2 regions of the Janthinobacterium sp. CG_23.3 genome follow, and region 2 is predicted to be linked to the other one. Evidence: riboswitches for the same ligand, from Rfam matches in the RefSeq annotation. Region 2 holds a riboswitch; the other holds the start of a gene.

Region 1 (4,781 bases), on a different contig from region 2:
TTAAATTCTATTCCGATTGGGCGCTGTTCCAGACCAGCGATCCGGCCGCCGCCAACTATGTCAGCGCCGAATACCAGGCTGGCCCGCTGGCGCCCGGCCAAAGCCCAGGCACGGTGCAGTCGCTCAGCGTGCGCTTCGACCAGAAGGGCCACGAGCGGCCGTTCCAAAAGGCGGTCATCGTCGACGTCGTCGACGGTTACCTGAACGCCGGCGACCATATCATCGTGCGCCTGGGCGACCGCCGCGGCGGCGGCGCCGGCACGCGGGTGCAAACCTTCGTCGAGGACCGCTTCCGCTTCCGCTGCTACGTCGATCCGCTGGGGACGTCGCGCTTCGCGCCGGTGCCGGGCGACGTGGTGATCGACGTCGCGCCCGGCGCGCCGGCGCGCCTGCTGGTGGCCGGGCCGCGTTTCGCCCGACCCGGCGAGCGCCTGCCGTTCCGTTTTTCGCTGCAAGACCGTTGGGGCAACGCCTGCCTGGGGGCCGGCGGCGCGCTGCTGGTGCGCGCCTTCGCCGGCGCCGCGCAGGTGTACCAGGCGCGCCACGCCGTGCCGACGGAGGGCTGGGCCAGCGTCGGCGTCGACGACCTGCCGGCCGCCGCCGGCGAGCTGCGCGTGCTCGCCGAGTACGTCGGCGGCGGCGCCGTGCGGCCCGCCACGGCGCTGGTGGAGGTGGCCGCGCGCTTCCCGGCGCCGCGCTCGTTCTACGCCGATTTGCACGTGCACGCCAGCGACACGGTCGGCACCAACAGCCCGGCCTACAACGCCGCCTACGCCCGCGACATCGGCGGCATCGACGTGCTGGGCTACACCGCCAACGATTTCCAGATCACCGACGCCAACTGGCAATTGGGCGTGGACACGGTTGAAGAGTTCAACCAGCCGGGCCGCTTCGTCTGCTATCCGGTGCAGGAGTGGTGCGGCAGTTCCACCGCCGGCGGCGACCACAACGTGGTCTTCCTCGGCGACGAGGCGCCCGATTTCCCGTACAACCGGCGCGGCGAGCATAACCGCACCTTCGTCTGGAACGAGGACATGAAGGGCGACGCGGCGGAACTGGGCCGCTGGCCGGTGGAGGAGTTGTGGGCCGCCTACGTCGACGAGCCGGAGCGGCACCTGATCATGCCGCACGTCGGCGGCCGACGCTACATCCCGGACTGGCACCACCCGGAGCTGGAGCGGCTCGTCGAAATCGCCTCGAGCTGGGGCCATTTCGGCTGGTTGTACCAGGACGTGATCGAGCGCGGCTACAAGATCGGCGTCGCCGCCAGCGGCGACGAGCACCGCGGCCGGCCCGGCGGCGGCCCGCCCGGCACCCAGGTGTTCGGCGTGCACGGCGGCCTGACCGGGGTGCTGGCCGAGCGGCTCGACCGCCATAGCATCGGCCGCGCCCTGCGCGCGCGCCACACCTGGGCCACCACCGGCGAGCACAGCGCGCTGCTGGTGCGCTGCGGCGCCCACCTCCAGGGCGACGAATTCCGCCTGCGCGGGCCGGCCACGCTGGAGTACGACTTCCTCGGCGCGGCCGGCTGGGAGGAATTGGCCGCCTACGACCACAGCGGGCGCATCTGGCAGCGCAACCTGCACCGGGAGTTGGGGTTTTCCGAACGCCTGATCCGCCTGCGCTGGGGCGGCGCGCGCATACCGGACCGCTACCGCTGGGCCGCGTGGCAGGGCCGCATCACGATCCGCAACGGCACCATCAACCGCTTCCAGTCGCACGGCTTCGAGCACGACGAGGAGGTGTGCTGGCGCGCCGGGCCGACCGAGATCGGCTTTCGCAGCGAGACCTACGGCGACGCCGACGGCGTCGAGATCGACGTCAGCAACCTGCGCCACTGCAGCGTCAAGGTCGAGGGCACTATCGACAGCTACGCCAAGACCGGCGACCCGCTCAAGCGCAACCCCTTCGTCCACGCGCCGACGTTTTGCTGGGAGGTCAGCGGCGAACAGCTGCTGCGCGACGGCGGCATGCGCCTGGAACTGGGCGGCACCGAGCTGTTCCTGGCGCTGGAGCGCCTGACCGAGCGGGCGCTGCCGACCAGCCTGGCCGGCGCGCTCGACGTGGCGCCGGCGAACGGCCCGTTCGGCCACCGTCCGGTGTACCTGTTCGGCCGCCAGCGCGACGACAGCAAGGTCTGGTCGTCGGCCATGTTCATCGACTTCGACGACGCTAATGGCGTCTCGTAGGTCGGATGGGTGGAACGGCTAATCCGACGCCAGTCGGGTTACGCCCTGGCGGGCTAACCCGACCGACGAAAATCGGCGCCGCCAGCGGGGCGCGGCGCGTTCGGCTATATTCTTGTCTGCTGTTCATTCGCAGCTGACGCGCCGCGCCTTCCGCGGGCCTCCGATCCACGCCCACGCCCCGTCTTCACCGATGATCACCGATCCGATTTTCTACGCCGTCGCCATTCCCGCCGTCCTCTTGATCGGCGTTTCGAAGGGCGGCTTCGGCGGCGCGCTGGGCGGCGCCGCCGTGCCGCTGATGGCGATCGCGCTGTCGCCGCGGCAGGCCGCCAGTATCGTCTTGCCGCTGCTGTGCCTGACCGACCTGGTCGGCCTGCGCGTCTACTTCGGCAAATGGGACGCGCGCATCGTGCGCGCGCTGATTCCCGGCGCCCTGGTCGGCGTGGCGCTGGGCGCGCTGACCTTCGGCCTGTTCAACGAATCGACGATCCGCCTGTTGATCGGCGCGATCTCCGTGCTGTTCGTGGCCAGCCGCTGGCGCGACGCCAAGGCGCAGGAGCAGCGCTCGCCGCCGTCGAAGGTGGCCGGCGCCTGCATGGCGGCGGTGTCCGGCTTCACCAGCTTCGTCGCCCACGCCGGCGGCCCGCCGGTGCTGATGTACCTGCTGCCGCGGCGCCTGGACAAGGTCACCTTCCTGGCCACCATCAACGTGTTTTTTTTGATCACCAACGCCGTCAAGCTAGTGCCGTACGCGTGGCTGGGCCAGTTCAGCGGCGCCAACCTGCTGGCCAGCCTGACGCTGGCGCCGCTGGTGCCGCTTGGCGTCGCGCTGGGCGTCTGGCTGCAGGAACGCGTCAGCACCGTGTGGTTTTTCCGGATCGCGCAAATCGGCCTGCTGGTCACCGGCGTGCAGCTGATTTACCAGGGCGCCAACGGCCATTAAATACCCGGCGCGCGGCGTGAAACGGCGCCGTTTCGCCCAACGGCGGTCGGCGGCCGCCGTCGAAAACAACTATTCGTCAGAAAAAGTTTGAAATTGCCACCGTCCTTGCTGTAAGCTAGCAACGCTCGTTCGCGCAAGCGGCGGCAACGATTTGAATTGGCTTTGCGCCATACGTGATATCGGGAGAGCCTGTACGGCGGTTACCCGCAGGACAGCGCCGAAGGAGCAACCGCCCCGGAAACTCTCAGGCAAACGGACCGATATTGCAGTTGAACTCTGAAGAGCTGCCGGAGCTTTCGTCGTCCGGTGCACCGAAGGAGCAAGCGATGCCCGCCCCAAGCGGCCATACGTGAATCTCTCAGGTCCAGAACAGAGGGGGTGTCCGCTGCGCGTGTGTGCGCGGATTGAACCCCGACGTGTTGGAGCTTGACGAGTATGAAAACTATTGCAGTTATCGGCGGCGGAATCACCGGCGTCACCACCGCCTACGCGCTGGCCAAACGCGGCTTTGCCGTCACCCTGATCGAAAAACACCGTTACGCCGCGATGGACACCTCGTTCGCCAACGGCGGCCAGTTGTCGGCCTCGAACTCGGAGGTGTGGAACCACTGGTCGACCATGCTCAAGGGCATCAAGTGGATGCTCAAGAGCGACGCGCCGCTGCTGGTCAACCCGAAGCCGAGCTGGCACAAGCTGACCTGGTTCGCCGAGTTCATCGCCGCCATCCCGCATTACAACAAGAACACCGTCGAGACCGTGCGCCTGGCGATCGCCGCGCGCCAGCACCTGTACGCCTGGGCCGAGGAGGAGGGCATCGACTTCGACCTCAAGCAAAAAGGCATCCTGCACATCTACCGCGACAAGGCCGGCTTCGACCACGCCGCCTCGGTGTCGACGCTGCTGGCGCAGGGCGGGCTGGAACGGCGCGCGGTGACGCCGGCGGAAATGCGGGCGATCGAACCCACGCTGGCCGGAAAATACTACGGCGGCCACTTCACCGAGAGCGACGCCACCGGCGACATCCATAAATTCACCAGCGGCCTGGCCGCCGCGATCGCGCGCCTGGGCGTTGATTGCCGCTACGGCCAGGACGTGCAGGCGATCAGCGCCGACGCCGGCGGCGCCAGCATTACCGTCGGCAGCGGCGACGAGACCAGCACGTCGCGCTTCGACGGCGTCGTCATCTGCGCCGGCAGCGCCAGCCGCGCGCTGGGCGCGGCGTTGGGCGACCGCGTCAACATCTACCCGGTCAAGGGCTACTCGATCACCGTCAACCTGAACGACGCGCAAAGCCAGGCGGCGGCGCCGACGGTGAGCCTGCTCGACGACGCCACCAAACTGGTCTGCAGCCGCTTCGGCGCCGACCGTTTCCGCGTCGCCGGCACGGCCGAGTTCAACGGCTACAACCGCGACATCCGCGCCGACCGCATCCGCCCAATCGTCGAGTGGGTCGAGCAATGCTTCCCCGGCGTGAGCACGCGCAGCGTGGTGCCGTGGGCCGGCCTGCGCCCGATGATGCCGAACATGCTGCCGCGCGTCGGCCGCGGCCGCCTGCCTTGCGTGTTCTATAACACCGGCCACGGCCACCTCGGCTGGACCCTGTCGGCGGTGACGGCCGACATGATCGGCGACGTCGTCGCGCAGGCGCT
Region 2 (15,234 bases):
GGCGTACTCGGTGATGCCGACGGTGACGGTGCCGTCAGCTTCCAGGCGCGCCCATTCGTGGGATTCGGTGTACTTCAGGTCTGCGGGAATGTTCATGTATAGCTCCAGATAATAAGTGTCGGTGAAATTTTATAGTTTTATGGATTGCTGTGGCGCCGATGGATCAGGCAACCAGGATTTTACCGTTGCGCACGAACGGCAGCTTGACCACGGTGGCGGCCAGCTTCTTGTCGCGGATTTCGACGTGCACGGTGTCGCCCAGCGCGACGCCGTTCGGCACCCGCGCCAGCGCGATCGCCTGCTGCATGGTCGGGCTGAAGGTGCCGCTGGTGATCTCGCCGACGCTGTCGCTGCCGCCGACGATGACTTTCTGGTGGGCCCGCAGCACGCCGCCTTTTTCGCGCAGGATCAGGCCGACGAACTGGGCGTTCTGGCCCATCGCCAGCAGCGCCGCCTTGCCGATGAAGTCGCGCTCGCTGACCAGGTCGATGGTCCAGGCCAGGCCGGCGTCGAGCGGGTTGACCGTCTCGTCCATGTCCTGGCCGTACAGGTTCATGCCCGCCTCCAGGCGCAGCGTGTCGCGCGCGCCCAGGCCGGCCGGTTTCACGCCGGCCGCCGCCAGGGCGTTCCACAGCGCCTCGACCTGGCTGGCCGGCACGCCGATTTCAAAGCCGTCCTCGCCGGTGTAGCCGGTGCGCGCCACCATCACCTCGCCGAAGGCGCTGCCCTTGACGATGACGGCGTTGAACGGCTTCAGGCCCTCCGAGGCGGCCAGGGTTTCCGGCAGCACCTGCCAGACCTTGGCGCGGGCGTTCGGACCTTGTACCGCGACCAGCGCCATCGGCTCGGCGCCGTCGCGCCGCTCGGTGACGCTGACGCCGCTGTTGCTGGCCGCGTTCTGCGCCTTGATCCAGGCGATGTCCTTGGTGGCGGTGCCGGCGTTGACGACCAGGCGGAACCAGCCTTCGTTCATGAAGTAGACGATCAGGTCGTCGATGACGAAGCCCTGCGGGTTCAGCAGGCACGAGTACAGCGCCTTGCCGGCCACCTGCAGCTTGTCGACGTTGTTGGCCAACAGGCCGCGCAGGAAGGGGCGCACGTTCTCGCCCTCGAGGTCGACGACGCACATGTGCGAGACGTCGAACATGCCGACGTCGCTGCGCACCGCGTGGTGTTCTTCGATTTGCGAGCCGTAGTTGACGGGCATGTCCCAGCCGCCGAAATCGACCATGCGGGCGCCGGCAATACGGTGGGCGTTGTTAAGTGGGGTCGTAAGTAGCGTCATGAAATCCTCGGGGCCATTGGTAAAGGGGTTAACGGAGCAGACAAGGAAACGCTTTGCAGCCATTTTCCGCATGTGATCGCTGACCCCTCTGTCCTTGGTACCTGAGAGATTACGGGGCAATGTCGCCCCGTCGCACCTTCGGTGGATCGCCGGCGTGACGCCGCGACCGCTCTCCAGAGTTGAGCCGTGGCGCGGCGGATGGCCGCGCCACGGTCCCTTGATCGGTCCTTTTGCCTGAGAGTTTTTGGGTAGTGCCCCTTCGGCGGCAACGCGGGTGTCTGCGACACCGGCGTTGCCCTCTCCCGATCAAGAGTGCAGAATATATGCCAGCGGGGCCTTTCTGTCAATCTGTTCGGCGCGCCGGCGGCGGCCCGCCGCGCCGGTCGTGGCTGCTTGACGGCGTGCTTGCGGCGGGTAAAATCCGCTGGATGGCACGCACGCTTGACGCCGGCCCTCGGCCAGTCGCGCGCCTCTTTGCTAGAATCAATTATTCCCACTTTTTAAAGTGAATGCCATGAGCGACGAACAAGAAAAGACGGACGGACACGCCTATTTCACGCTGTCGGGGGACGTCAACAGCGACATGGTCAGGCGCGTCTTCGACGCCGTTGCCGACATGACCGAAGACAAGATCAGCACGGCCCACGTGCTGATCCAGTCGAACGGCGGCTATGTCAGCGACGGCATCTGCCTGTACAACTTCCTGAGCCAGTTGCCGCTCACCTTCGTCACCTACAACGCCGGCGCGGTCGCCTCGATCGCGGTGACGCTGTTCCTGGCCGGCGGGCGCCGCTACGCCAGCGAGACGGCGCGCTTCATGGTACACAAATCGCACGCCACGGCGTCGCCGGGGGCGCGCCCGGACGCGCTGAAAATCATTGTCGACGGCTTGCGCGCCGACGACCTGCGCACCGAGCAAATCCTCAAAAAGCACGTCGCGCTGACGCAGGAGCACTGGCTGGTGCACGCTTATTCGGACCTGCACCTGACGGCCCATGAGGCGCTGGCCGTCGGCATGGTCGACGGCGTGGCCAACTTCTCGCCGCCCAAGGGCGTGCGCCTGACCAATATATAACCGCGGCGGCCGCGCCTACTATTTTCTGAAAGAAGCCCGCGGCGGCGGGCGTTCCCGCTTTCTTGATGAATGAATCGACAAGGGCCCGCCAGCGTTGTCGCGCTGGCAGGCCCTGCCTTGTCTTGCGAAATCGCGCCGCGCGAGTCGGCGCCGGCTTAACGCCCGGTTTTATTGCTTGAGCGGCTGGTTTGGTTCTGCTGGCCGCCCGTGCCGCCGCCCGACTGCTTGCTGCCGCCGGTGTCGGACCCCGACTGTTTGTTCGCATCGTTTTTGTGGCTTTGCTTACCTGCCTCCACATGCTGCTCGTGGGTGCCGCCCTGGTTGCCCGAGCGCGAGCCGGACGAGCTGCCGCCGGAACCTTGCGAGCCGGATTGTTTGTTGCCCTGACTACCTTTTTGGTTCGAGTTCATCATGATTCCTTTAAGTAATGGAAAAAGTCACTCTCCGGATATCAGCGCTGGAGGGAGGCAAAGACAATCTTCCCCTGGCACATGCGTTTCCGGTGACGCAATGATGCGATCCTGATCATGTGTTCGGTATCGGATACCTTCCCGCCCGCATGTAGGACAAACACTGATGCGGCTACCACTTTATCGTGTTAAATGAATTATTCAAGGCGCTTTTTCACACTTTTCCGCCGGGGCCGGTCGGGCGCTCGCGCCAGCATTGCCATGGTAGCGAAGCGGCGCCGCCGATCGTTGACTAGCGCCAAGTGCGCGCGTGACGAAGCGCAATGTTTTTACGGTGTAAAATTTGCGCCGGAACAGTTGTTTGTTTCCATTTGGCCATTGCCATATGGCAATAATATGCAAGAATGTGGTATACCGGCGGAATGTTCCCGTCGTCACCTTTCCGTAGCGGGACATCATGCTTTCACAGACAACAACTGGCGCGGCGCCGAAGAAAGTGGTGTCGCCGCGGCATGCGTTGTTGGAAAGCTTGATCGACATCGTCGGCCAACATGTCAATGCGCAGTTGCTGGCGCTGGCGGGGCGCGTCTCGGCCGCCTTGCTCGACGGCGCCGAGGCCGGCGACGCCAAGTCGGTGCACCAGCGCTTCAAGGCCGGCAAGCTGCTCAAAAACAACAGCTATGGCTTCCTGCACCTGGCCTCGACCAGGTTGGAGCGCGCGCTGCGGCGCGAACTGGCGCAACTGGCGCCGGCGCCGAAGGCCGCGACCAGGCCCGCCCAGGCGATGACGCTGGTGCCGTACGAGGCGATGGACACGCAGGTCGCGTTTGCCGCGTTGAGCCGGCCGTTCGACGTGATGTACGCCGAGCAACTAGCCACGCTCAACGTGCGCTTGGCCTTCCTTCTCGATCGCGGGATTTTGCGTCCCGGTCAAAATCCCTTCCGTCCCGGCGTTTTTCTAATGTCCCTGCAAGAAACCTGGTGCGAATTCGAACCCGAACCCGACTCGAGCAAGCTGTTGCTGCCCTTCCTCAAGCCGGGGCCGTTTCTCGATTTGGGGCCGATGTTCGAAGCGCTCAACCTGGCGTTGATGCGCAAGGGCGTGCTGCCCGGCGCCGACGCGGCGCTGCGTCCGCGCCGCGCCGACAGCCACGACGCCACGCCGAAGCAAGCGAAGGCGCCCAGCCAGGTCGTGCTGGCGCAGCAGTTGCGCCAGTTCTTCGCCCAGACGGAAAATGCCGCGCCGGCCGGCGCAGGCCGCGCGCCGACGCCGGTCGGCCTGTCGCTGCCGCCCGAGTTGTCCCTGCCGCACTTGCCGAACTTGCCGAATCCTCCGGGCGCGGCCGGTCCACCGGCGGTCGGCTGGCAGCAGGGCGCCGCGCAGGGTTTCCACGGCGCCGTCGACAACCAACTGGCGCACCGGCTCAGCCAGATCGGTGCGAAACAGCCCTTGCTGTCCTTCCTGTCGCGGCTGCAGGGCGCGCCCGCGCCCGACGGCGCCGCCGCGCCGGCGCGTGCGCATAACGTCATCTACCTGCCGAAGATCAAGGAAAGCGCCCCGCAGGGCAGCCTGAGCCGCGCCGACGAAAGCACCATCGATTTGCTGTCGGCCATTTTCGAGACCGTGTTCCAGGACAAGAATATCTCGCAGGAAATCCGCGACCTGATCCGTTTCCTGCAAATTCCGGTGCTCAAGGCGGCGCTGGTCGACAAGGATTTCTTTTTCCAGGAAGCCCATCCGGCGCGGCGCATGATCGACTTGCTTTCACGCATGGGCTGGGAGCAGCGCAAGGGGCCGGACGATCCGCTGTTCCAGGCCATGCAGCGCAGCGTCGACCGGGTCGGGCGCGAATTCGACCACGAGGTCTCGGTGTTCGCGCAGGCCGTGACGGAGCTGGAGGCGTCGATCCAGGCCGAGGAGAAGGCCGCCGCGACGGCCATCGCCGCGCCCATCGCCACGGCGCTCAAGCGGGAACGCCTGGCGCAGGCGGCCGCCGCGGCCAGGGGCGCGGTGGCGCTGCGCCTGGGCGGCGGCGATGTCGCGGCGGTGGTGGTCGCCTTCCTGGAAAACCAGTGGGTGGCGGTCATGACGATCGCCCACAGCGTCGAGGCGGAGCGCGCCGGCGCCGTCAACAACGCCACCCGCACGATGGACGAGCTGATCTGGAGCGTCAAGCCGAAGCCACTGACGGAGGAGCGGCGCCAGTTCATCGGCAAGCTGCCGGCGTTGTTGTCGGCGCTCAACAAGTGGCTGGACATCATTCAGTGGCAGGATGCCGAGCGCCTGCAATTTTTCGCCGAGCTGGCCGAGTGCCACGCCTCGATCGTGCGGGCGCCGTTGGAGCTGTCGCCCGAGCGCCAGGTGGAAATCGCGCTGGAGGTGGCGCAGCAGGATGCGCAGCGGCGCCTGGCGTTGCAAGAGCGCGCCGCCGAGGAGGTGCCGGCGGCGGACGACGCCGTGCTGGCGGTCGAGGCGCTCCAGCGCGGCATGTGGATGACGTTCGCCCAGGCCGACGGCGCCGCTCGCAAGGTCAAACTAGCCTGGATCAGCCCGCTGCGCACGCTGTACATCTTTTCCGCCGACAGCCGGCGCGAAGCGTTCTCGCTGTCGGGCGAGGCGTTGGCCAGCGCGTTCCGCGCGGGGCGGGTGGAGTTGGCCGGCGTCGACGGCATGGTCGGGCGCGCCTTGCAGCAGGCGCTGGGGCGGGTTGCCGTCAACGACGTCGGCGTCACCGCGTTGGCTTGATAAAAAAACAAGGGGAGCGACCCTGGGGGCGCGCGTTCCCGCCTTGGCGCCGGCGGGCTGGCCCGGGCCTCAGCTTGAACGGCGCGCGCCTCGTACAAGCGCACTCAGTCGTATCATGGCATAGTGCAGTCCTCCAATAAGCGAAAAGTTATCGAAATATGAATTGGTGGCATGGTTTAAGTCTAATAGGGAGCATGGCCGTGATGGCGCCCGCCGGCATCGCCATTGCCGTATGGTTGGCGGGCGGAAATTCCTGGCGCCTGGCGCTGCAATGGTGCCTGTTGTTCGGCGCCGGCATGGCGCTGGTAGTGGCCAGCAAGGTGGCGTTTATCGGCTGGGGCATCGGCATCAGCGCGATTGAGTTCGCCGGTTTCAGCGGCCACGCGATGCGCGCCGGCGCGGTGCTGCCGGTGGCCCTGTTCGTCATTCTCAGCGGCGCCGCGCCCGTGCCGCGTTACGCCGGCGCCGCCGTCGGCGTGCTGCTGGCCGTGCTGGTGTCGATTTCGCGTGTGCAGGTGCACGCCCATTCGGCGTCCGAGTCGATCACCGGCACCGTGCTCGGCTTGCTGGTCGCGGCCCTGTTCATCCGCCAAGCCGGCGCCACGCGCGAGCCGGTAGTAAGCCGGTTGTTGGTGGCGCTGAGCATGTGCGCCCTGTTGTGGACGCCGAACGTGGAACCGCTGCCGACCGAGCAGTGGATGACCAGGTTGGCGCTGCACTTGTCCGGCCACGAGCGGCCTTTCGAACGCAGCCACTGGAAACTGGCGCAACGCCACCCCTTGCTGCGCTGACCGGCGCGGCGCGCCGCACGCGCGGTTGTGGCCAGTTTTGCGCCGCAAAATGGTATGATGATCTACTTTTCACAGGAGCAAATCGGCGGCCGTCGCCGCGACGCGCCGGGCTCGACGCGCTTGCGCCGCCTTGCCCCGTGAGAAAACAATGCCAGTCGAGGCGAGGAATCTGAAACAACGTGCGTCTATCTTCCATTAAATTGTCGGGATTCAAGTCCTTTGTCGATCCCACCAATTTCCAGGTGCCCGGGCAACTGGTCGGCGTCGTCGGTCCCAATGGTTGCGGCAAGTCGAACATCATCGACGCCGTGCGCTGGGTGCTGGGCGAATCGAAGGCGTCGGAGTTGCGCGGCGAGTCGATGCAGGACGTTATCTTCAACGGCTCGACGCACCGCAAGCCGGCCGGGCGCGCCTCGGTCGAACTGGTATTCGACAACAACGACGGCAAGGCTTCCGGCCAGTGGGGCCAGTACGCCGAAATCGCCGTCAAGCGCACGCTGACGCGCGACGGCACCTCGACCTACTACATCAACGGCCAGCCGGTGCGCCGGCGCGACATCCAGGACATCTTCCTGGGCACCGGGCTCGGGCCGCGCGCCTACGCCATCATCGGCCAGGGCATGATTTCGCGCATTATCGAGTCGCGCCCGGAGGAGTTGCGCGTGTTCCTCGAGGAGGCCGCCGGCGTCTCGAAGTACAAGGAGCGCCGCCGCGAGACCGAAAACCGCTTGCACGACACGCGCGAGAACCTGCTGCGCGTCGACGATATCTTGCGCGAGCTCAACGCCAACCTGGAAAAGCTCGAGGCGCAGGCCGTCGTCGCTAACAAATTCCACATGCTGCAAGGCGACCAGGAAGAGAAGCAAAAACTGCTCTGGCTGCTGCGCAAGAACGAGGCGCAACAGGAGCAGACGCGTTTTTTCCGCGAGGTCGAGCAGGCCCAGACCGACCTGGAGGAGCAGACCGCCAAGCTGCGCCACGTCGAGCTGACGCTGGAGCAGATGCGGCAGGCCCATTTCGCCATCGGCGACCGCTTGCACACGGCCCAGGGCCACCTGTACCAGACCAACGCCGAGATCGGCAGCCTGGAGGCGCAGATCAAGTTCGTCATCGAGTCGCGCGCGCGCCTGCAGGCGCAGCTGGCGACCTTGACGGCGCAGCGCGACCAATGGCAAGCCCAGGCCCAGGAGCAGCAGGAGCAGATCGAGGAAGCCGATTTCCGCCTCGAAGAGCTGGCCGCGCGCGTCGAGCAGTCGCAGATGGCGGCCGAGCAAAAGAACGAGCAGTTGCCGGCGCTCGACCTGGCCTGGCGCGAGGCGCAGCGCAAAAGCACCGAGTCGCGCGCCAAGATCATGCAGGCGCAGCAGCAGTTGGAGCTGGAGTCGGCGCACCAGCGCAACGCCGCCAACATCCTGGCCGGCCTGCTGTCGCGGCGCGAGCGGCTGCAGCAGGAAAAGAACGGTTTGAACCTGCCCGACGGCAGCCATCTGGCGAACATGAAGATGCAGCTGGAGGAAAAGCAGCAGGCGCTGGAGGAGCAGGGCTTTTACCTGGAGGAGGCGCTCGAGCAGCAGCCGAAGCTGGAGCGCGAGCGCCAGCAGGCGCAAACCCAGGTCAACGCCGAAACGGCCGCCAACGCCCAGCTGGAGGCGCGCCTGAACGCGCTGCGCCAGTTGCAGGAGCGGGTGCAAACCCAGGGCAAGGTGCAGCCTTGGCTGAAGCGCCACGAACTCGACGCCTTGCCGCGGCTGTGGCAAAAGCTGCAGATCGAGCAGGGCTGGGAAAGCGCGATCGAGTCGGTGCTGCGCGAGCGCACCGGCGCGCTGCAAGTGTCGAACATCGACTGGGCCAAGGCCTTCTTCGGCGACGCGCCGCCGGCCAAGCTGGCGTTGTTCGCGCCGGCGCCGGCCGCGCCGGCGCCGGAGCTGGCCGGCCTGAAGCCGCTGCTGAATGTGCTGAAGCTCAACGACCCCGGCCTGCGCGGCCTGCTGCAGGACTGGTTGCACAACGCCTTCGCCAGCGACGACGCCGCCGAGGCGCTGCGCGAGCGCGCCACATTGCCGGCCGGCGGCTATTTCGTCACGCGCCAGGGCCATGTGATCGGCCAGTCGAGCGTGCGCTTCTACGCCGCCGATTCGGAGCAGGAGGGCATGCTCGGGCGCCAGCAGGAAATCGACAACCTCGACAAGCAGTTGCGCGCCCAGCAGTTGCTGGCCGACGAGGCGCGCGCCCGCTTGGTGCGGGCCGACGCCGGCGTCGCCAACCTGACGCGCCAGCTGGCCGAGCTGCGCCAGCGGGTGCAGTCGCTGACGCAGTCGGTGCACACCTTGCAGCTCGACGTCGTCAAGCTCTCCGAGGTCGAGGCGCGCTTCAACCAGCGCAGCGGGCAGATCCAGGCCGACCTGGCCGAGATCGGCGCGCAGGAGGCCGAGCAGATGCAGGTGAAGATGGAGTCGGAGGAAAAGTTCGAGCAGCTCGACTGCGACCTCGGCGACCTGCAGCAGGCGCACGAGGACGGCCACACCGACTTTTTGAACCAGGAGCAGCGCCTGACGGACGCGCGCGAGCGCTTGCGCGAAATGGAAAGGGCGGCGCAGGAGGCCGAGTTCGCCGAGAAGTCGCAGCGCGCCAAGATCGAGGAGCTGCGCCGCGGCATCGCCACCGCCACCACCCAGGCGGCCCAGGTGACGGTCAGCCTGCAGGCAGGCCAGCGCGAGCTGGCCAACCTGGAGTCCGGCGCCGCCGCCGACGGCTTGCAGGACTTGCTGGAGCGCCGCACCACGCAGGAGCGCGCGCTGGCCGACGCCCGCCACGAACTCGACCAGATCACCCAGCAGCTGCGCCTGTCCGAGGACGCCCGCACCCAGTCCGAGCGCAGCCTGCAGCCGCAGCGCGACAAGATCATGGAAATGCAGCTCAAGGAGCAGGCCGCGCGCCTGAACCAGGAGCAGTTCGCCCAGCAGTTGCTGGAATGCGGCGCCGACGAGGCGGCTTTGAGCGGCAAGCTGCACCCGGACATGCGCCCGTCCTATCTACAGGGCGAAGTGACGCGCCTGGGCAACGCCATCGCCTTGCTGGGCGCGGTCAACCTGGCCGCGCTCGACGAGCTGGCGCAGGCGTCGGAGCGGAAGAACTTCCTCGACGCCCAGAACGCCGACCTGGTCGAGGCCATCGACACGCTCGAGGACGCGATCGCCCGCATCGACAAGGAAACCCGCGAGTTGTTGCAGGACACCTTCGACAAGGTCAATTTCCACTTTTCCGAGCTGTTCCCTATCCTGTTCGGTGGCGGCCAGGCCAGGCTGACGATGACCGGCGACGAAATCCTCGATTCCGGCGTGCAAGTCATGGCCCAGCCGCCGGGCAAGAAGAACGCCACCATCCACCTGCTTTCCGGCGGCGAAAAGGCGCTGACGGCGACGGCGCTGGTGTTTTCGATGTTCCGCCTGAACCCGGCGCCGTTCTGCCTGCTCGACGAGGTCGACGCGCCGCTGGACGACGCCAACACGGAACGTTTTTGTAGAATGGTCAAACGGATGTCCGACCAGACCCAATTCCTTTTCATCTCGCATAATAAAATTGCGATGGAAATGGCCCATCAATTGATCGGTGTGACGATGCAGGAACAAGGCGTGTCGCGCATCGTGGCGGTGGATATGGAATCCGCCGCAAACTTCGCATCCGAGGCGCAAGCAGCATGACAGACTTACAAATGACACTGTTCGGGGCCGGCGGCGTATTCATCGCCGGCGTTTTCTCCTACAACAAATGGCAGGAGCACAAGGCCAAGAAAAGCGTCGAACGGGCGTTTTCCAACGACCACGACGACGTGCTGATGCGCTCCGGCGCCGGCGCCAGCGCGCCGGCGGCGCCGGCCGCGGCGCGGCACGAGCCGAGCTTCGAGGCCGGCGACGGCGCGTCGGCCGGCGCCGGCGCCGGCGCGGCGGCGCAGCCGTGCGCCGATCCGCTCGACGCGCCGGCGCGCAGCGCCGACATGGCCAGCCCGGCGGCCGAGCTGGCCACCAGCCTGGTCGACCCGCTGATCGACTGCCTGCTGCCGCTGGCGCTGGAGGCGCCTGTGCGCGGCGACAAGATCCTGCCGGTGCTGCAAACGCTGCGCCTGGTCGGCAACAAGCCGGTGCACTACATCGGCCTGCACGTCAACGGCGACTGGGAACCGATCACCCACGGCGGTGTCTATACCCAGTTGCAGGGCGGCGTGCAGATGGCCAGCCGCACCACGGCGCTGAACGAACTGGAGTATTCGGAACTGGTGACGCGCCTGCGCGGCGTGGCCGACGACATCGGCGCCGAGCCGGCGATCCCGGACATGATCGAGGTCATGGCCGAGGCGCGCACGCTGCACCGTTTCGTCGCCGGCCACGACGCCCAGCTGGGCGTGAACCTGCACACCAACGGCGCGCCGTGGGCCATCAGCACGCTCATCGGCGCGCTGGAAAAGCAGGGCTTCGACCTGCGCCCGGACGGCCGCTACGTGATGCCCGACGGCGACGGCGCCTTCCTGTTCTCGCTGTCGACCAACGTCACGCTGGCCGAGGAAACCACGGCCCGCCTGACCTTGCTGCTGGACGTGCCGTGCGTGGCGCCGGCGCGCGACGGCTTCGGCGCGATGGTCGCCTGCGCCCGCTCGCTGGTGGGCCGGCTCGACGCCACCATCGTCGATGACAGCAACCAGGCCCTGTCGGACGCGGCCCTGGCGGAAATTGCCGGCCAGGTGCTGGAGTTTTACCAAGAGATGGAAGCGGCCGACATTCCGGCCGGTTCGACCCGCGCACTGCGTTTATTTAGCTGAGTTCCGTAGCAGATGACCGATACCACCGAGCCGGCGCGCATCGCCGAGCTGACCGTTGAACTGAACCGCCACCTGCACGCCTACCACGTGCTGGACGCGCCGACCATCCCGGACGCCGAGTACGACCGGCTGTTCCTCGAACTGCAGGCGCTGGAGGCGGCCAACCCGGCGCTGGTGGCGCCCGACTCGCCGAGCTTGCGCGTCGGCGCGGCGCCGCTGCCGCAATTCGACCAGGTCACGCACACGCTGCCGATGCTCTCGCTCAACAACGGCTTTTGCGACGAGGACGTCGATAATTTCGACCGCCGCGTGCGCGAGGGCCTCGACGCGGTCCACGTCGAATACGCCGCCGAGGTCAAGTTCGACGGCCTGGCCATCAACCTGCGCTACGAGCACGGCCTGTTCGTGCAGGCCGCCACCCGCGGCGACGGCGCCACCGGCGAGGACGTCACCGCCAACATCCGCACCATCGCCGGCATTCCGCTGCGCCTGCACGGCGCCAACGCGCCGACGCTGCTCGACGTGCGCGGCGAGGTGATGATGTTCAAGGCCGACTTCGCCCGCCTGAACGCGCGCCAGCGCGACGCCGGCCTGAAGGAATTCGCCAACCCGCGCAACGCCGCCGCCGGCAGCCTGCGCCAACTCGATTCGCGCGTCACGGCGCAGCGCACGCTGCGCTTTTACGCCTACGGCATCGGCGCGCTGGAAGGCGCGCCGATGCCGCGCTCGCACTCGGCCTTGCTCGACTGGTACCAGCAGCTGGGGGTGCCGGTGTCGACGGAGCGCGCGGTGGTGGCCGACGCCGCCGGCCTGCTGGCCTATTTCAGGCAAATCGGCCTGAGCCGGCCGACGCTGCCGTATGACATCGACGGCGTCGTCTACAAGGTCAACCTGCTGGAAGACCAGCGGCAGCTGGGCTTCGTGTCGCGCGCGCCGCGCTTCGCGCTGGCGCACAAATTCCCCGCCGAAGAGGCGCTGACGCTGGTGCTCGACATCGAGATCCAGGTCGGGCGCACCGGCGCGCTGACGCCGGTGGCGCGGCTGGCGCCGGTGTCGGTGGGCGGCGTCACCGTCACCAACGCCACCCTGCACAACGAGTCGGAGGCGCGGCGCAAGGACGTGCGCGTCGGCGACACCGTCATCGTGCGCCGCGCCGGCGACGTCATTCCCGAGGTGCTGGCGGTGGTGCTGGAGAAGCGCCCGGCGCCGGAGCCGGCGCAGTTCGCCATGCCGGGCCATTGCCCGGTGTGCGGCTCGCACGTGGTGCGCGAGGAGGGCGAGGTCATCGCGCGCTGCTCCGGCGGCCTGTTCTGCTCGGCCCAGCGCAAGGAGGCGATCCGCCACTTCGCCGGCCGCCGCACCATGGACATCGAGGGCCTGGGCGAGCGCTACTGCGACACGCTGGTGGAACTGGGCTACGTGCACGGCGTCGCCGACCTGTACAAGCTGAGCCTGGACAATTTGCTGGAAATGAAGGTGCGCGCCGACGCCGACGAGCTTGGCGCCTGCGCCGAGCAAGCGGCGCCGCACAGCGCCGCGCCGGCCGCCGCGGCGGCCAAGGTGCCGACCAAGTGGGCCGAAAACTTGCTCGCCGGCATCGCCGCCAGCAAGGCGCCGCCGCTCGAACGCCTGCTGTTCGCGCTGGGCATCCGCCACGTCGGCGAGTCCACCGCGAAAACCCTGGCCGAGTGGCTCGGCACGCTTGACCGGGTGCGGCGCGCGCCGGCGGCGTTGCTGCGCGTGCTGCCCGACATTGGCGGCACGGTGGCCGACTCGATCGCCGACTTCTTCGCCGAAGAAAAGAACCAGCAGGCGCTGGACGCCTTGTTGGCGGCCGGCGTGGCGCCGCGCGACGAGCACGCGCCGAGCCCGAAACTGCGCGGCCAACTGGAGCAGGTCAAGCTGTTGGCCGCGCTCGGCATCCCCAAGCTGACCGAACCGCGCAGCAAGCAACTGGTCGAGCGCGGCGTCACGCTGGCGCAACTGGCCGGGCAGGGCGCGTCCTACCACGCCGGCCTGCCGGCGGCGGTGGCCGAGGCGCTGGCCGCGTGGCTGGGCGACGCCGCCAACCGCGCCTCGCTGCGGCGCCTGCACGCGCTGCGCGAGGAGCTGCTGGCGCTGGTGCCCGAAGTGGTCGAGGTCGAAGGCGGCTTGAGCGGCAAGACCTTCGTGCTGACCGGCACGCTGCCGACCCTGGGCCGCGACCAGGCCGCCGCGCTGATCGAGGCGGCCGGCGGCAAGGTGTCCGGCTCGGTGTCGAAGAAAACCGCCTACGTCGTGGCCGGCGCCGACGCCGGCAGCAAACTGCTCAAGGCGCAGGAGCTGGGCGTGACGATACTCGACGAGGTCGCGCTGCTGGAGCTGCTGGTCGCCGTTTCAATCCCAACACAAGAAGAATAGAACATGGTAAAAATTAAAAAAGCGGTATTTCCCGTCGCGGGCCTGGGCAGCCGGTTTTTGCCGGCGACCAAGGCGCAGCCGAAAGAAATGCTGCCCATCGTCGACAAGCCGCTGATCCAGTACGCCGTCGAGGAGGCGGTCGCCGCCGGCATCACCGAAATGATCTTCATCACCGGGCGCAACAAGCGCGCCATCGAAGACCATTTCGACAAGGCCTACGAGCTCGAAACGGAGCTGGAGGCGGCCGGCAAGAAGCAGTTGCTGGAAATCGTACAGAACGTCATCCCGAAACACATCAGTTGCATCTACATCCGCCAGTCGGCCCCGCTGGGCCTGGGCCACGCGGTGCTGTGCGCGCGGCCGGTGGTCGGCGAGGAACCGTTCGCCGTCATGCTGGCCGACGACTTCATGGACGCCGGCGATGGCGTGCGGCCGGTGTTGGCGCAGATGACCGAGGTGTATCTGCGCGAGCAGTGCAGCGTGCTGGCGGTGCAGGACGTGCCGCGCGCGCAGACCGGGCAATACGGCATTGTCAGCGCCAGCGCCTACCAGCCGGGGCTGGAGCTGGTCTCCGGCATCGTTGAAAAGCCGGCCCCCGGGCTGGCGCCGTCGACCTTGGCCGTGGTCGGCCGCTACGTGCTGTCGAACCGCATCTTCAATTACCTGGAGCACCTCGGCAGCGGCGCCGGCGGCGAGATCCAGTTGACCGACGGCATCGCCGCGCTGATGCAGGCCGAGCGCGTGCTGGCCTACCGCTACGCCGGCCAGCGCTACGACTGCGGCTCGAAACTGGGCTATTTGAAGACCATGACGGCAATCGGCTTGAAGCACCCGGAGACGGGCGCGGCCTATCGCGAATTCCTGCGCCAGGTACACATTGAATTGGGGACGGCATGACGGTACGTGAAATTTTGAAGATGGGCGATCCGCGCTTGTTGCGGATGGCCGAGCCGGTGAGCGAATTCGGCACCGCCGAACTGGACGCGCTGATCGTCGACCTGTTCGACACCATGTACGCTGCTAACGGCGCCGGCCTGGCGGCGCCGCAGATCGGCGTCAACCTGCAAGTGGTGATCTACGGCTTCAAACAAAACACCCGCTACCCGGACGCGCCGCAGGTGCCGGAAACGGTGCTGATCAACCCGCTGCTGACGCCGCTGTCGGACCGCAAGGAAGCCGGCTTCGAAGGCTGCCTGTCGGTGCCGGGCTTGCGCGGCAGCGTGCCGCGCTGGGCCGATTTGCGTTACGAGGGCGTCGACCAGTTCGGCAACCCGATCAGCCGCGACGTCGACGGCTTCCACGCCCGCGTGGTGCAGCACGAGGTCGACCACCTGCACGGCATCCTGTACCCGATGCGCATCGTCGACTTCACCCAGTTCGGTTTCACCGAGGTGATGTTCCCGGAGATGGACCCGAACGACGACGATTGAGGCGTTGCCGCGGCGGGGGCGGGAAGTCGCCAGCCAATGGCATACCAGCGCGCGTGCGCGAGCACATGGCTGGCCGAAGGGAAACAGTCCTGCGAGCTGGAATATGCAACGCGCCATTTCCGAGGGACCGGCGTGCAAGCCGACTACGCGCGGTTGATCCGGGACTGGGGCGAAGGATACCGCAGAGGCGAGCGGCACGAAGCTGATCTCGCCTGGATTTATACGTTCGGACCGGACAAGCTGCGCGACTACGAGCGCGCATGGATGTGGATCAGCCTGGGTAA

Evidence for each region. Region 2 has a riboswitch for glycine ahead of gcvT (glycine cleavage system aminomethyltransferase GcvT). Riboswitches for the same ligand answer to the same signal wherever they lie in the genome.
Region 1: another riboswitch for glycine. It lies ahead of ACFDR9_RS26815 (D-amino acid dehydrogenase); the one in region 2 lies ahead of gcvT (glycine cleavage system aminomethyltransferase GcvT).

Annotation. Positions count from the first base shown of each region.
Region 1 is NZ_JBJXIB010000208.1:123-4,903, reverse strand. Features, by position in the region: gene ACFDR9_RS26825 (hypothetical protein) at 1-2,189, shown strand, start outside; gene ACFDR9_RS26820 (sulfite exporter TauE/SafE family protein) at 2,302-3,132, shown strand; glycine riboswitch at 3,303-3,402, shown strand; gene ACFDR9_RS26815 (D-amino acid dehydrogenase) at 3,568-4,781, shown strand, end outside.
Region 2 is NZ_JBJXIB010000127.1:2,238-17,471, reverse strand. Features, by position in the region: gene gcvH (glycine cleavage system protein GcvH) at 1-96, opposite strand, end outside; gene gcvT (glycine cleavage system aminomethyltransferase GcvT) at 164-1,285, opposite strand; glycine riboswitch at 1,364-1,472, opposite strand; glycine riboswitch at 1,498-1,600, opposite strand; gene ACFDR9_RS22770 (ATP-dependent Clp protease proteolytic subunit) at 1,800-2,360, shown strand; gene ACFDR9_RS22765 (hypothetical protein) at 2,516-2,773, opposite strand; gene ACFDR9_RS22760 (hypothetical protein) at 2,972-3,310, opposite strand; gene ACFDR9_RS22755 (DUF1631 family protein) at 3,291-5,516, shown strand; gene ACFDR9_RS22750 (membrane-associated phospholipid phosphatase) at 5,720-6,307, shown strand; gene smc (chromosome segregation protein SMC) at 6,487-10,008, shown strand; gene ACFDR9_RS22740 (cell division protein ZipA C-terminal FtsZ-binding domain-containing protein) at 10,005-11,120, shown strand; gene ligA (NAD-dependent DNA ligase LigA) at 11,133-13,520, shown strand; gene galU (UTP--glucose-1-phosphate uridylyltransferase GalU) at 13,524-14,417, shown strand; gene def (peptide deformylase) at 14,414-14,950, shown strand; gene ACFDR9_RS22720 (hypothetical protein) at 14,987-15,234, shown strand, end outside.